DNA from 3 places in the Shewanella sp. BC20 genome. Region 1 is predicted to be linked to each of the others. Evidence: predicted binding sites of a transcription regulator. Region 1 holds the regulator's gene; each other region holds the start of a gene.
What was found. The regulator LexA, encoded in region 1, represses DNA repair genes until DNA is damaged. The targets are predictions, from matches to a motif close to TACTGTATNNNNATACAGTA.
Positions count from the first base shown of each region.

Region 2: the regulator LexA is predicted to act here: its motif matches at 1,451-1,470, upstream of dinB (DNA polymerase IV).
Region 3: the regulator LexA is predicted to act here: its motif matches at 2,435-2,454, upstream of recG (ATP-dependent DNA helicase RecG).

Region 1 is NZ_NHRI01000009.1:86,159-90,860, forward strand. Features, by position in the region: gene coxB (cytochrome c oxidase subunit II) at 1-1,272, opposite strand, end outside; gene CBX96_RS11065 (cell division inhibitor SulA) at 1,679-2,191, opposite strand; gene lexA (transcriptional repressor LexA) at 2,188-2,808, opposite strand; gene plsB (glycerol-3-phosphate 1-O-acyltransferase PlsB) at 2,970-4,702, shown strand, end outside.
Region 2 is NZ_NHRI01000012.1:109,503-114,204, reverse strand. Features, by position in the region: gene CBX96_RS13580 (methyl-accepting chemotaxis protein) at 1-1,344, shown strand, start outside; gene dinB (DNA polymerase IV) at 1,495-2,574, shown strand; gene CBX96_RS13570 (aminoacyl-histidine dipeptidase) at 2,764-4,227, opposite strand; gene CBX96_RS13565 (peptidase M17) at 4,446-4,702, shown strand, end outside.
Region 3 is NZ_NHRI01000013.1:107,296-111,997, forward strand. Features, by position in the region: gene CBX96_RS14320 (DUF3014 domain-containing protein) at 1-164, opposite strand, end outside; gene recG (ATP-dependent DNA helicase RecG) at 343-2,418, opposite strand; gene CBX96_RS14330 (ABC transporter substrate-binding protein) at 2,811-3,836, shown strand; gene CBX96_RS14335 (GGDEF domain-containing protein) at 3,847-4,702, shown strand, end outside.

The sequences.
Region 1 (4,702 bases):
ATAGGTCTTTTCCCCTTCGGCCATCAGTTCATCATGGCTAAGCGTGGGAAGACTCGCGGGGTCGACACTGGCGGCGGGTTCTGTCGCAGGCTTTGGCGCATCGGTGGTTGCTGGGGGCGGAGTCGTTGCTACTGGTTCGCTATTGGTGCCACCTGATTTATGGGCATCAACGTCTTTGGCTTGCACCGCATCCCCCGTGTTATTGCCCCACGCATTACGCTCATAGGTAATCACGGCGGCAATCTCTTGGGTCGTTAATTGTTTGCCAAAGGCTTGCATGGCCGTACCCGCTTTACCATTGAGCACGATTTCAAGATGGCCGCTCAGTGGTCCGGTCGCAATCGGGCTGCCTTTGAGGTGCGGGAATACTCCTTGTAGACCTTCACCGTTGGGTTGGTGACAGGCCGCGCAGTGACCGAGGTAAACTTGCTCACCCTGAGCCATCAGCTCTTCTTTAGTCAGTGTTTGCGATAACGCGGCTTGTGCGGCTTGCGCAGCGGCATTGGCGGCTTGTTTTTGTTCTTCAACCCATGCATCGAACTCGGCTTCGGGTAATGCCTGCACCACTATCGGCATAAAACCATGGTCTTTACCGCAAAGCTCGGCACATTGGCCACGGTAAATACCGGGTTTATCGATACGGGTCCACGCCTCGTTGATAAAACCTGGGTTAGCGTCTTTTTTTACCGCAAAGGCGGGCATCCACCATGAGTGGATGACATCCTCTGAGGTCATCAAGAAGCGGATTTTACGATTGATGGGTAATACTAGGGGTTTATCGACCTCGAGTAAGTAGTGCTCTCCCTTGGCTTCATTACCTTCGATTTGAGGTCTTGGAGTGGCGAGAATGCTGTAAAAATCAATATCTTGATCGAAGTAGCTATAATGCCATTTCCATTGAGAACCTGTGACTTTTACCGTGAGATCGGCATTGCTGGGATCTTCCATGGCAATCAGAGTTTTCGTGGCGGGAATCGCCATTAAGATCAGAATGACAAAAGGAATAATCGTCCACGCGATTTCGACTTTTGTGCTCTCATGGAAGTGAGACGCGACCGCGCCCTTGGATTTTCTGTGGTTGATCATGGCATAAATCATCACGCCAAAAACCACTAGGCCTATCGCGCAGCAGATATACAGAATCGTCATGTGTAAGTGATAAACCTTGCCACTGATTTCTGTTACGCCGGGGGTCATGTTGAACCGCATGTCCGCTGCGGCCAACGGTGGGGCGAATAGCACCACGAGTAAACAATACAACCATTGCTTCACAAGACTTCTCCTCTGCCAATTGCGAATAGCAACTACAAAGAAGAGCAACACAGTAAGTCTCAACTCTATGCAAACTCTTCAGTTCCCAAAAAAGCTTCTCTGACTTCAACGTGCGTTGGCGGCTTACTTTTGATTAAGTATTGTTACTGCTGGTATTAGCCACACTGGCACATACTGCTGAATAAACCCATTATTCTCGATTTTTGTGGGCAAGAGATATTCGATAAATCGTCGATATTTTTTGCCTAAACGGGCGATATATTATGCTCGCCTGAATCAAACATACTTGCTGTTTAAAAATTGATCAAGATCACTTCTTTTTCTAATTGTCTGAAAAATTGCCAAAAAAAAGCCCCACATTCACAGGTGAGGCGGCTTTCAAGGCTAAATACGCAGTGCAAAAATTTTAATGAACAGAGCTAAAAAAACTACCTTGGGCAAAGTGAGCTGGTTGCTTGAGTGTCGCGTCCGTAGGTGAGTGATTTACGAAACCTTCGAGCACGATTCCCATGGCGCGGGCGCTCTTGGCCACAATTTGCAAACGACGATTGTCACGGGCATCGAGTGAGTGGATCCAAGTAATTACTGCGCTGGAAGTGCCACTAGTTAAGGCTTTTTCCATGGCCCACAGGGTTTCCACTTCATCTTTCGCATGGACTAAGAGTACGCGATCCATACGCACGCCAGCGCTGGCCAGTAACTGCTTGTAGCCAATACTGGGTGGATTGATGAGCACGACCCAGCGGCCTTGTTGGCTCAGTTGTGCCAACTGTTTACTAAGTTGCATTAGCTCTTGGCGCCCTTGGCTCTCGGTAGGCATAGTGATGATAGGCGTATGCTGCCAGTCAGTATCGGTTTCGCGTACCGCATCGAGCCATAAACCGGGGTGACGCGGGGCATTACCTAGTAGTTTGTTCATAGCCAATCTCCATTGCGGATCACCCCTACGGCGAGCCCTTCAATTGTTAGACTTTGGAAACTTAAATCGACTTTAATCGGGGAGTAATCTTCATTTTCAGCATGTAGATAAACGAGATTCCCTTTCTTTTCAAAGCGTTTAACTGTTACATCATCGTCAACGCGAGCAACAACTACTTGGCCATTGCGCGCTTGCTGTATCTTATGAACGGCGAGCAGATCTCCCTCGAGGATACCGATGTTCTTCATACTGTCGCCTCTGACGCGCAGCAAGAAATCGGCGGCTGGGTGGAACATGCTGGGGTCGACTTGGTAATACTGTTCGACATGCTCTTGGGCGAGGATAGGTTCGCCCGCAGCCACTTGACCAATCAGTGGTAAGCCAGATTCGCTGTTATCTTCTTCCTCAACTGGGAGGCGGATCCCGCGGGAAGTGCCAGGCATGATCTCGATGCAGCCTTTTTTTGCCAATGCCTTAAGGTGTTCCTCGGCGGCATTTGCACTTTTAAAACCCAAACGGGTGGCGATTTCGGCCCGGGTGGGTGGCATGCCAGTCTCGGCAATATTACGTTTAATCAGCTCTAAAATTTCGGCTTGGCGTGGCGTCAACGGTCTCATGTTCTTTCCTGTTTTTCTATACAGTTACTGTTAGTATATACAGTATTATTCGTAGTGCAAGTATTAACCACTTTTTAACGCGATTGGAGAGTATTAGCGAATATTCCCTAGAATCTGGTATTCTATGGGGCTAATGAACGTACTTACATTGCATAAGAATAATGCCTAAACAAGACTCTCTTTGGTTGAAATCATTACGCTGGATCCAAAAACACTTAGTGCACACTATTGTTGTGCCGCAGGATCCCTTTGCCGATCTGAATCTGGACGCGTCCAGACCGCTTGCTTATGTAATGAAAACAGAATCCCTGAGTGATATTGCTGCGTTAAGCGAAATCACCACTAAGCTGGGTTTGCCAAGCCCCTACGAGCCGCTCGTGGTCAATGGCGTTGTCGCGCCCCGTGTAGTTTGCCTCGAAGGCCGTAAGCCTTTGTTTGGCGAGCGTGCCAGTAATGAGCCATTCCTCGAATGTTTTATGCGCCTGTTGGCCGTCCATAAGGAAAAGCCAGAGTTAGATATTCAGCTGGTGCCTGTGAGTCTGTATTGGGGCCGTACTCCGGGTAAAGAAGACGACACCATGAAGGCGGCTGTGCTTGAGCGCGAGAACCCAACTTGGTTACGTAAGTGCTTGATGATCCTATTTTTGGGCCGTCACAACTTTGTTCAGTTTTCGAATGCGGTATCGCTACGTTACATGGCCGACGAACACGGCACCGATATGGGGATTGCCCATAAACTGGCGCGGGTGGCTAGAGTACATTTCCGCCGCCAACGCAAAGTGATGACAGGGCCTGTGCTGCCGAATCGTCAGGCAATGTTCCACTCCCTGCTGAAATCCGAATCCTTACGCAAGGCGATTCAGGAAGAAGCGGCGAGTAAGAAGATTTCCGAAACCCAAGCCCGTGAAACAGCAATTGAATATCTTGATGAAATTGCTGCGAATTATTCCGACAGCCTAGTGCGTATTGCCGAGCGTTTCCTAACTTGGTTATGGAACAAGCTCTACAGCGGTATCAACATCAAAGGTGCTGAACAAATCCGTCAGCTTCACCATGATGGTCACGAGATTGTTTATGTACCTTGCCATCGCAGCCATATGGATTACCTGCTGTTATCCTACATTCTGTATTACCAAGGCATGGTGCCACCGCATATTGCGGCGGGGATTAACCTAAACTTCTGGCCTGCGGGGCCGCTATTCCGCCGTGGCGGCGCTTTCTTTATTCGCCGTAGTTTTAACGGCAATAAACTCTATACGGCAGTGTTCCGTGAATACCTCGATCAGCTGTTTGCTAAGGGATATTCGGTTGAGTATTTCTCTGAGGGAGGCCGTTCTCGCACCGGTCGTCTATTGGCGCCGAAAACGGGCATGATCGCCATGACGATCAACAGTGTGCTGCGTGGTATCGAACGCCCTGTCACCTTAGTGCCTGTGTATTTAGGCTACGATCACGTGATGGAAGTGGCGACTTACCACAAAGAGCTGAGCGGTAAGAAAAAACAGAAAGAATCTGTATGGCAAGTCTTTGGTGCTATTCGTAAATTAGGTAATTTTGGCCAAGGTTATGTCAACTTTGGTGAGCCGATTACACTGCAAAACTTCTTGAATGAAACCGCGCCTAACTGGCGCACTGAAGTGGCCGACGATCCCGAACAAAAACCGACTTGGTTAACCCCAGCGGTCAACGTGTTAGCGAATCGCGTGATGACCCGCATTAACGATGCTGCCGCCGCCAGTTCTATCACCTTGACTAGCTTAGTGCTGCTGGCGTCGGAGCAAAATGCCCTAGAGCGTTGTTTGCTCGAGCGTCAGTTAGATTTGTACCTGACGTTGCTTAAGCGTGTGCCTTACACTTCGTTTACGTCGGTGGCCGAAGGTGATGGCAAGCACTT
Region 2 (4,702 bases), on a different contig from region 1:
GATGAAGGTAAGCTGGTTTATTTCCCAGGATTCTCAGATAAATTCCCGCCTGGCTCACTTGCGAATCAAATCGATAGCCAGTTTAAGGACACCTCAGGTTTTACCGCCTTAAGACAACAAATGCAGCGCGAAGCACAGGGCTTTGCCGAAGTCACCTTTAACGGTGTACCGCAGCGGGTAACCTTTGTGTCTGTGGGCGGTGATTATCCTAAGCAAAAATGGCACTTAGCCTTTATGTTGCCCCATGAGGTGATTGAAGCGCCTGTGACCGAAGCCTTTTGGAATGCCTGTTTTGTTGCCTTAGGGATCATGCTCTTGGTCGGCATCACAGTATGGTTGATGTTATTGCCCTTTAGACGCCAGCTCGGCAAATTGCTCGATGCCATGGAAGACATTGCCGAAGGTGATAGCGATTTATCCCAACGCATTTTAATGGAGCGCGAAGATGAGTTAGGCAAGTTGGGTGATGCCTTCAATCGCTTTGCCGAAAAGGTGCAGCAGATGTTACTGCACACTCGCAACTTAACCCAAGAGGTGGGCACTGGGGTGATGGATGCGCGCCAAGTGTGTGATTTAGCGGTATCTTCGGTGTCATCGCAGAAACAACAAATCGACTCAGTGGCCACGGCCGCCACCCAAATGGCACAGACGAGCCAAGAAATGGCGATTAGCGCCCAGCGGGCGAATGATTTTGCTGAAAAGGCACAAACCCAAGCCCATGACGGTACTCAAATTGTGTCCCGTGCGACCGAAGGTATGAAGGCATTATCGGTTCAAGTGATTGAAGCGGCCAAAGTCATCAAGGAGTTACGTAGCAGCTCTGAGCAAATTGGCGAAGTGTTAAGCGTGATCCGTAACATTGCCGACCAAACCAACTTGCTGGCGCTCAATGCGGCCATCGAGGCGGCGCGGGCGGGGGAGCAGGGCCGAGGCTTTGCGGTGGTGGCCGATGAAGTGCGTACCCTCGCGTCTCGTACCCAAGATTCTACCGCCAACATTCAAGGCATTATCCAAACCCTGCAACAGAGTGCGCTACAAGCCGAGCAGGTGATGGAATCTGGGGTTGAGCAGGCAAGAGTCGGGCAAGACTTGACCACACAAGTGGAGCAAGCCTTAAGTGATATCGCCAGTGCCATTGTGTCGATTCAGCAGCAAACGGTGGAAATTACCGTCGCGATTGGCCAGCAGGCCGTTGTGGCTGAAGAGGTGGCACAGAACGTGGTTAGCGTACGTGGTTTGTCCGATCAGTCTTTGCTCTCAAGCCAAGATTTATCCCAAAGTTTGCAAGGATTTGAGCAAGCTACTCACGAACTCACCCGTAACATTGGGCAATTTAAGATTTAATTCAAAACGTTGCAAATCAAGGGAGCCTTAAGGCTCCCTTTGTTTTTTGAGAGTTTATAATCCAAGCGCAAACAGCACCACGGCAAATTGATAAGTGACACTTGATTACTGTTTTTATATACAGTATTTTGAGTGTCGGAGGAATGCAAGGTGCGAAAAATCATTCATATCGATATGGATTGCTATTTTGCTGCGGTGGAAATGCGGGATTTTCCCGAATACCGCGGTAAACCGCTGGCTGTCGGCGGCAGTCGGGTGCAGCGTGGCGTCATCAGCACTTGTAATTATGAGGCGCGCAAATTTGGCGTGCGTTCTGCCATGGCGACGGGCTACGCACTGAAATTGTGCCCCAATCTTATCCTCGTTCCCGGTCGTATGCAGGTCTACAAAGAGGTCTCGCAGCAAATTCGCGCCATATTTTCCCGATACACAGAGTTAATCGAACCGCTATCCCTCGATGAAGCCTATTTAGATGTTAGCGATTGTAAGCTGTTTAAGGGCTCTGCCACATTAATCGCCGAGGCGATTCGCCGTGATATTTTGGCCGAAACTGGGCTGACGGCATCGGCGGGCGTGGCGCCGATTAAATTTCTCGCCAAGGTTGCCTCTGATTTAAATAAGCCCAATGGACAATGTGTTATCCCACCCGATGAGGTGCCTGAGTTCGTTAAAAGCTTATCCCTGCGGAAAATACCCGGAGTCGGTAAAGTGACCGCTGAGAAACTGTCTTCGCTAGGCTTAAATACCTGCGCCGATGTGCAGGCTTATCCTAAGCAAGAGTTGATTGCCCGTTTTGGTAAGTTTGGCGCTGTGTTAGTCGAGCGGGCCCATGGCATCGATGATCGTGGGATTTCAGTGAGCCGCGAGCGCAAATCCGTGGGCGTTGAGACCACTCTCGCTCAGGATATTTACACGCTGGAGCAGTGCCAGCAAGTAATGCCGGGATTAATCCAAGAGTTGTCCAGCCGTTTAGGGCGAAGCGCTAAGGGAAGGCAAATCCATAAGCAGGTGGTCAAACTTAAATTTAATGATTTTAAACAGACCACCATCGAGCATCGTAGTGACGAGGTCTCCGTGGTGATGTTCTATGAGCTACTGAGCCAAGCAATGGCTAGGCAAGAGGGCCGTGGAATTCGGTTACTCGGGGTTTCTGTTGGACTCGCCGAGAGTAAAGACACGCTTTCGCCGCTCATGGTACGCGAAACTAAGCAGTTGGATTTTGTGTTTTAGTGTTTATCTAATCTGGGCGGCTCTGGCTCAGCATAAATCTAACCTAGCTAAGCTTAGCTAAGTTATGTAAGTTAACGCGATAATCAGCCTTACGCAGTGCGCAAATAGAAGCCATAAAAAGGCTGCATTGGTAAACCCTCTGCGGCCTTTGTTATTTAAGTCTGCTTAGCGACTATTCACCTAGAGTGATTATTCACCTTTAGCGGGAATACGTTCTAGTACAGCAAGGAGCAGATCCCAGTATTGACCAACTGTGGTGATATTGACCATTTCATCTGGGCCATGTGGATAACGGATGGTAGGGCCAATCGACACCATGTCCATTTCTGGATAAGGCTTCTTGAACAGACCGCATTCAAGACCCGCGTGGATCACCATGATAACCGGTTCTTTATGGTAGATAGACTCGTAGGTCTCACGCACAATCGCCATTACGGGTGAGCTGTTATCTGGCTTCCAACCTGGGTAAGCGCCACTGAATTCAACTTCAGCGCCAGCTAGGTTGGTCAGCGCATTAAGCATGCCTTCAACTTGGCTGCGGCCCGAATCGATGAGCGAGCGAATTAGGCACAGAATGCTAACTTCTTCATCGTTAGTGCTAATCACGCCAACGTTGAGTGAGGTTTCTGTCACGCCCGCGACTTCATCGCTCATACGCATCACGCCATTAGGGCATACATGTAGCAGGTCGATCAATGTGTTTTGGCTGTTTTCACTCATCACACGTTTGGGCGTTGGGATTTCGCTCAATACTAAACACATGTCTGGGTCGGCAATTGCCAGCTCGGCGCGGACTAAGGCTTCAAAAGCACGTACTTTTTCATTCAGTGCATCGACATTTTCTGGAGGTAACATAAAGCTGATATTGGCTTCACGGGGGATAGCATTACGCAGTGAACCACCGGTAAATTGGGTTAATTCCAGCGCTAATTCATCAGCATTTTCAAAAAGGAAACGCGCGAGAAGCTTGTTGGCGTTACCGCGACCTAAATGAATGTTAACCCCGGAGTGACCGCCTTTTAAGCCCGATAAATGCAGGCTAAATGATGCGTAACTTTGCTCCGAGGCTTGCCATACCATAGGCAGAGTGATCTGGGCATCGACGCCGCCAGCGCAGCCCATGTAGATTTCACCTTCTTGCTCTGAGTCGGTGTTGATCAGGATTTCAGCATCCAGCATACCCGCTTGCAGGCCGAAGGCGCCTGTCATGCCCGCTTCTTCATCAATTGTGAGCAGCACTTCCAGCGGGCCGTGTTTGATGTCGTCGCTACCTAAAATCGCTAAGGCCGACGCCATGCCAATACCATTGTCGGCGCCTAAGGTTGTGCCTTTGGCTTTTACCCAGTCACCGTCAACATAGGCTTCGATAGGATCTTTGGTAAAGTCATGCACTTTGTCGGCATTCTTTTGCGGCACCATATCGATGTGAGCTTGGATCACGACGATTTTGCGATCTTCCATTCCGGCCGTTGCGGGTTTGCGAATGATTAAATTGCCGACCGCATCTTCCACGACATCGAGTTGTTTACTCTTAGCCCATGCTTGGATGTGTTGGCTGAGTGCTTGTTCATGTTTGGAAGGGTGGGGAATTGCACAGATTTGTTCGAACCATTGCCATAAAGGCTGTGGGTATAACTGACTTAACGCTGTCACAGGAGGTCCCTCATCAGGTCTTGTGGGTATAGGGCAAATTTGGCTTGATCCTACCACATTCTGCTCGACCGATTAATCTTCTCGATAAGCCTATGTGTGCTTGTGGCAGCGAAAGTTGCCACCCTCAGTCTTTTCGATGGGGACAAAGGGATTTTTTGATTGGTAATTAAGCGTTATAGCGGGAATAATGCAGGCACAATAATGAAAAAGGATGGGTCATGTTTCAAGTTAACTTTGTTGATGTACAAGCAGAAAATGCCATTTTTGATGGTGAAGGTTGGGATGCGGTTGTGGTCGTCACACCGGATCTTGGTGCTATTGGAATTGATGAGATCAGTTTATTGGCCGAGCATGGCGCTAAGGTCGATAAACGTGTCGGTAAGAGCCCGACGTTATTGTTTGCCCCCGGTTTAGCCGGTGGTCGTTTAATCATTGCGCCGGTTACTCAAGTGGCTGATGATTATGCCGATGTACG
Region 3 (4,702 bases), on a different contig from region 1:
ACTATCGGCGCATTGGGGATGAGCTTGGGTGAGTCATCTTTAGTGTAGTAATAATAACCTCCCGCAGAGAGCAGCACGACGAGCACAATCGCAATCAAAGCAAAGCGATTACTGCTTGAAGAGGTTTCTTGAGGTGTAATTCTATCATCTTGATTAACTTGCATTTTACATCCTTCGCTTAAGTGTCAAGGTAACGGGGTGAATACATGCAGCTAACATTTAAAGTGCAAGTGCCAACGAGTTGTCGGTGGCAGGTTCATTGTGCAAGTTTCCACGCGCTTGTCCATAGTGGTGAGCTGAACAGGCTGAATTTATTTTACCTTGAAGGGGTTAGCTTAAGGTTTAGGCCTGAACGTATTGTTGCCTGTGTCCAAGCCAGCGATGAATAATGGCATCGACCGATTCTGGTGCCTGTGACATCACATGGCTCGCCAGTTTTTGGATATGTGGGATAAGCGCCTGATCGCGGACAAGGTCGGCGATTTTCAGCTCGGCCAGTCCCGTTTGCTTAGTGCCCAGTACTTCGCCCGGCCCACGGATCTCTAAGTCTTTCTGTGCAATCACAAAACCATCATTACTTTGCCTGAGCACATTTAACCGCTGGCTCGCGGTTTGGCTCAATGGCGCCTTGTAGAGTAACACACAATGGCTCGCCACGGCACCGCGCCCTACGCGGCCCCGCAGCTGGTGCAACTGTGCAAGGCCCAGTCGCTCGGGGTTTTCGATAATCATCAAGCTGGAGTTGGGGACGTCGACGCCGACTTCAATCACTGTGGTTGCCACCAAGAGATGTATGCTTCCCGCCTTGAAGTCGGCCATAATTTGTTGCTTTTCAGCACTTTTCATCCGGCCGTGGACTAAACCTATGCTCAGTTCCGGCAGCGCTTGGCGCAATTCTTCGGCGGTATCTTCCGCCGCTTGGCACTCAAGGACTTCGGATTCTTCAATTAGAGTACAGACCCAATAGGCTTGGCGTTTATCAGTGACTACGCTGTTGCGGACGCGCTCGAGCACTTCATTGCGACGCGAATCGGGAATGGCGACTGTGGTCACGGGCGTGCGGCCGGGTGGCAACTCATCGATAATCGAGGTGTCCAAATCGGCGTAGGCTGTCATGGCTAAGGTTCGCGGGATTGGGGTTGCTGTCATAATCAACTGGTGAGGATGAAAACCTTGGTTGATGCCTTTTTCCCTGAGTCCCATCCGTTGGTGAACCCCAAACCTGTGCTGCTCGTCAATGATGATCAAGGCTAGTTTGTTAAAGGTTACCTGTTGCTGGAAGATGGCGTGGGTACCAATCACCATTTGCGCCGCGCCCGATTCAATATCGGCTAAGGATTGCGCCCGCGCCTTGCCTTTAAGTTTGCCTGCTAGCCATCCGACTTTTAATCCCAGAGGCTCAAACCAGGCTGCAAAGTTTGCTGCATGCTGCTCGGCGAGTAATTCGGTAGGCGCCATCATAGCCACTTGGTAGCCATTTTCGATGGCCTGCAGCGCGGCGAGGGCGGCGACTAAGGTTTTACCCGAACCCACATCCCCTTGAACTAAGCGCATCATGGGGTGCGGTTGCTCTAAATCTTTACCTATCTCGGCGACGACCCGCTGCTGGGCGCCCGTCGGTTTAAAGGGCAATGAGGCGAGAAAGGGATTCAATAGCTGGCCGCTGGCGTGCATGGTCACGGCGGCGTCGAGATTGCTGCGCTGCCTGAGTCGGAGCATGCTGAGGTTATGGGCGAGCAGTTCTTCTTGCACCAGCCGTTGCTGCGCCGGATGTTGGCCGAGCTCTAAGTCAAATTGTGATATTCCAGCGTGGGGGCGATGTAGGGTTTGCAGCGCTTGTTTTAAGCTCATGCTGTTGGGCTGCAAATTGGTGGGTAATAACTCGGTCAAACCGCCGTCTTCTAATAATTCGAGGGCTTGCTCGGTGAGCTTGATCCAACTCGCCTGTTTGAGTCCTTCGGTAGTGGGATAAATCGGCGTAAGGGTATCGCTTAAATGAATCTCTTCACCGGGATACACAATTTTGTACTCGGGATGGACGATTTCTGCCTGATGATTACCACGGCGAATTTCACCGTAGGCGCGGATCATTAAACCATTTTGCATTGCATTGCGTTGCGCCATCGAAAAGTTAAAAAAGCGCAGGCTCATGCTGCCGGTATTATCCCGCACATTGCACACCAGCATGCGTTTGCGGCCTTGAATGATTTGCGTCGACTGGATTTCGGCTTCAATGGTGCCGTAATTTCCCGGCATTAAGGCGGCAATAGGATAAATTTGAGTGCGGTCTTCGTAGCGCAGGGGTAAGTGAAACAGCAGATCTTGTACTGTTGTGATGCCGAGCTTTGCGAGTTTTTCCGCCACCCTTTTGGCGACGCCTTTGAGGTCGGTGATCGGAACAAGATCCAATTGCTGCAAGTCGTTAGCGCTCAATCACTGTGAATTTATACATATACTAACAGAGTATAAGCGTAAGGCAATCTTGGGCTTGACGCTGGCCAAAGGATAAATGGCGATGGGTTAACTGGTGGGGAGGCGTTACACCAAAAGAATGAACTTATCCGTTAACATTTAAGTTATCTTATTAAAATTAAAATGAATATCCTATAATTGGTTGCGCTGAACTTAGGCAAAAATAAATATTCTTAGTTACCAAGTTCACTTTTTATTATTTTGTGGTTTAATCAAATAATTGGTTACCAGCGACATGCTTTGGTAATTATGCGGTAACAAGGTTGTGAATCGAAATAATAAAGTGACCTCCAGTGACGGAACACATTTGGGGAAACACCGTCGAGGAGAACTCGCTTTTGCGTCTATGGTATTTGAGTTGTTTATTTATAGGCCTGCTGTGTTCCACATCGCCTGCATGGGCCAAATTAGAAGTGGCTTTTTTTAACCCTGGCGCCGCAACGGATAGCTTTTGGGGTGATGTCGATAAATTAATGCAAGTGGCTGCCACTCAGCTGGATATTAATTTAAAAATAACCCATTCAGACCGTAATCATTTTAAAATGATTAACCAATTAGAGGTATTATTAAGCTCTACCTCATCCATCCCTAGCCATATTATTTTGGTAAATGAGAAGCAGTCAGCAATAAAAATGTTGCAGTTGCTCTACCACTATCCCATATATGTGCAGCTGATATTGAATGATATTTCAGTGGCCGAGCGAGAAACCTTATTAGCGGATCCACATTGGCAAACCTATTTATTACCAGCCATTATTCCCGATAATTACGCGATTGGTGCCGAAACGGCCAAAACCCTATTAAGTGGTTTAAAGGATGAAAACGCGAAGGTTTTATTAATTTCGGGAGATAAGTCGACGCCCGCCTCAGTACTGCGCACCCAAGGCGCCAATGACTACTTTTTTATGCAGCACAATGCCACTGTGACTCAAACCGTCTATGGCCAGTGGAGCCAAGATATTGCCTACGGGCAAACCTTAACTTTGCTTTCCCGCTATCACGATTTAAATCTGATTTGGACGGCCAGCGATAATATGGCTATTGGAGTACTAAAAGCCTTGCGGGAAAAAGGACTTCAGCCCGGGCGTGATGTGTTGGTGAGTTCAGTGAATACCTCCGCAGAGATTTTACAGCTTCGCCAATCACAGCAGGTCACTACATTGGGCGGCGGGCACTTTTTAGCGGGCGCATTGGGGTTAGTGCAGCTGAAGCATTATCAAGCAACCTCGCAATATTATCCCTATGCGGACATACAACTTTTTAGTGTCCTTAATCCGGATTCGGAGTTTTATCGGCTGTTAGTCGCTAGGGATTGGGCGGGGATTTTTAAGACACAGATTTTGGATAAGTTGCCACAATCATAAATAGGTATCCATGAAGCATCGTAATCATTCCATCAGTCACAGAATGACGCTCACAATTATTGGGGTGAGTTCGTTTTTTGCTGTCCTGACTATGTTGGTACAGTTGATATGGAACTATCAGGAGAGCATAGATAAAACCACGGCGGATATTCGTGAATACTCCGAATCTATCTTACCCAGCGTGGCTAAGTCGCTGTGGGATGTTGACCATAGTCTGTTATCGGATTTGCTGTCTGGCCTTGGGATGATGCCCATGGTGGCGAGCGTGAATTTAGAAAGTATCGACGGCGTTGCCATGCAATTGGGTAAGTCGATTCATTTGGATAATCGTCGGCAAACCCTGTTTCACTATCCCATTAACTATCAAGATCAGCAGATTGGCATGCTGACGGTCGGTTTAGATACGGACACGCTCTATTACGAGTTGTGGCAGCAATTGATCATCATAGTATTAGGCAACGGGCTGAAAACGCTGCTGATGATTTACTTGATCCTCTCTTTGGTGCGCTTATTAGTCACCAATCGCCTCTCGGCGCTGGAGCGGTTTGCCAATCAAATTAACCTGCACTCCCTCCCTAAGCTCAATGTGCCCATGAGTGTGATGCAAAGCCCCGATGAGATTGGCCATGTCGCCCAATCGCTACAGGCCATGTATCAACGCATCCGTAATGATTTGGCAATCAATAAACGCCAGCAACGGGCGCTGCAACAACAGCAAAACCAGTTAGCGAAACTGGTGGATGAGCGGACTCAAGAACTCAATTGGCAATCCAAGGCAAACCAGCTGTTAGCCGAGATGTCATTGCAATTTTTAACGACAGACACCTCTCGATTAGATGAATACTTGGCCGATGTCTGTGGCCGCA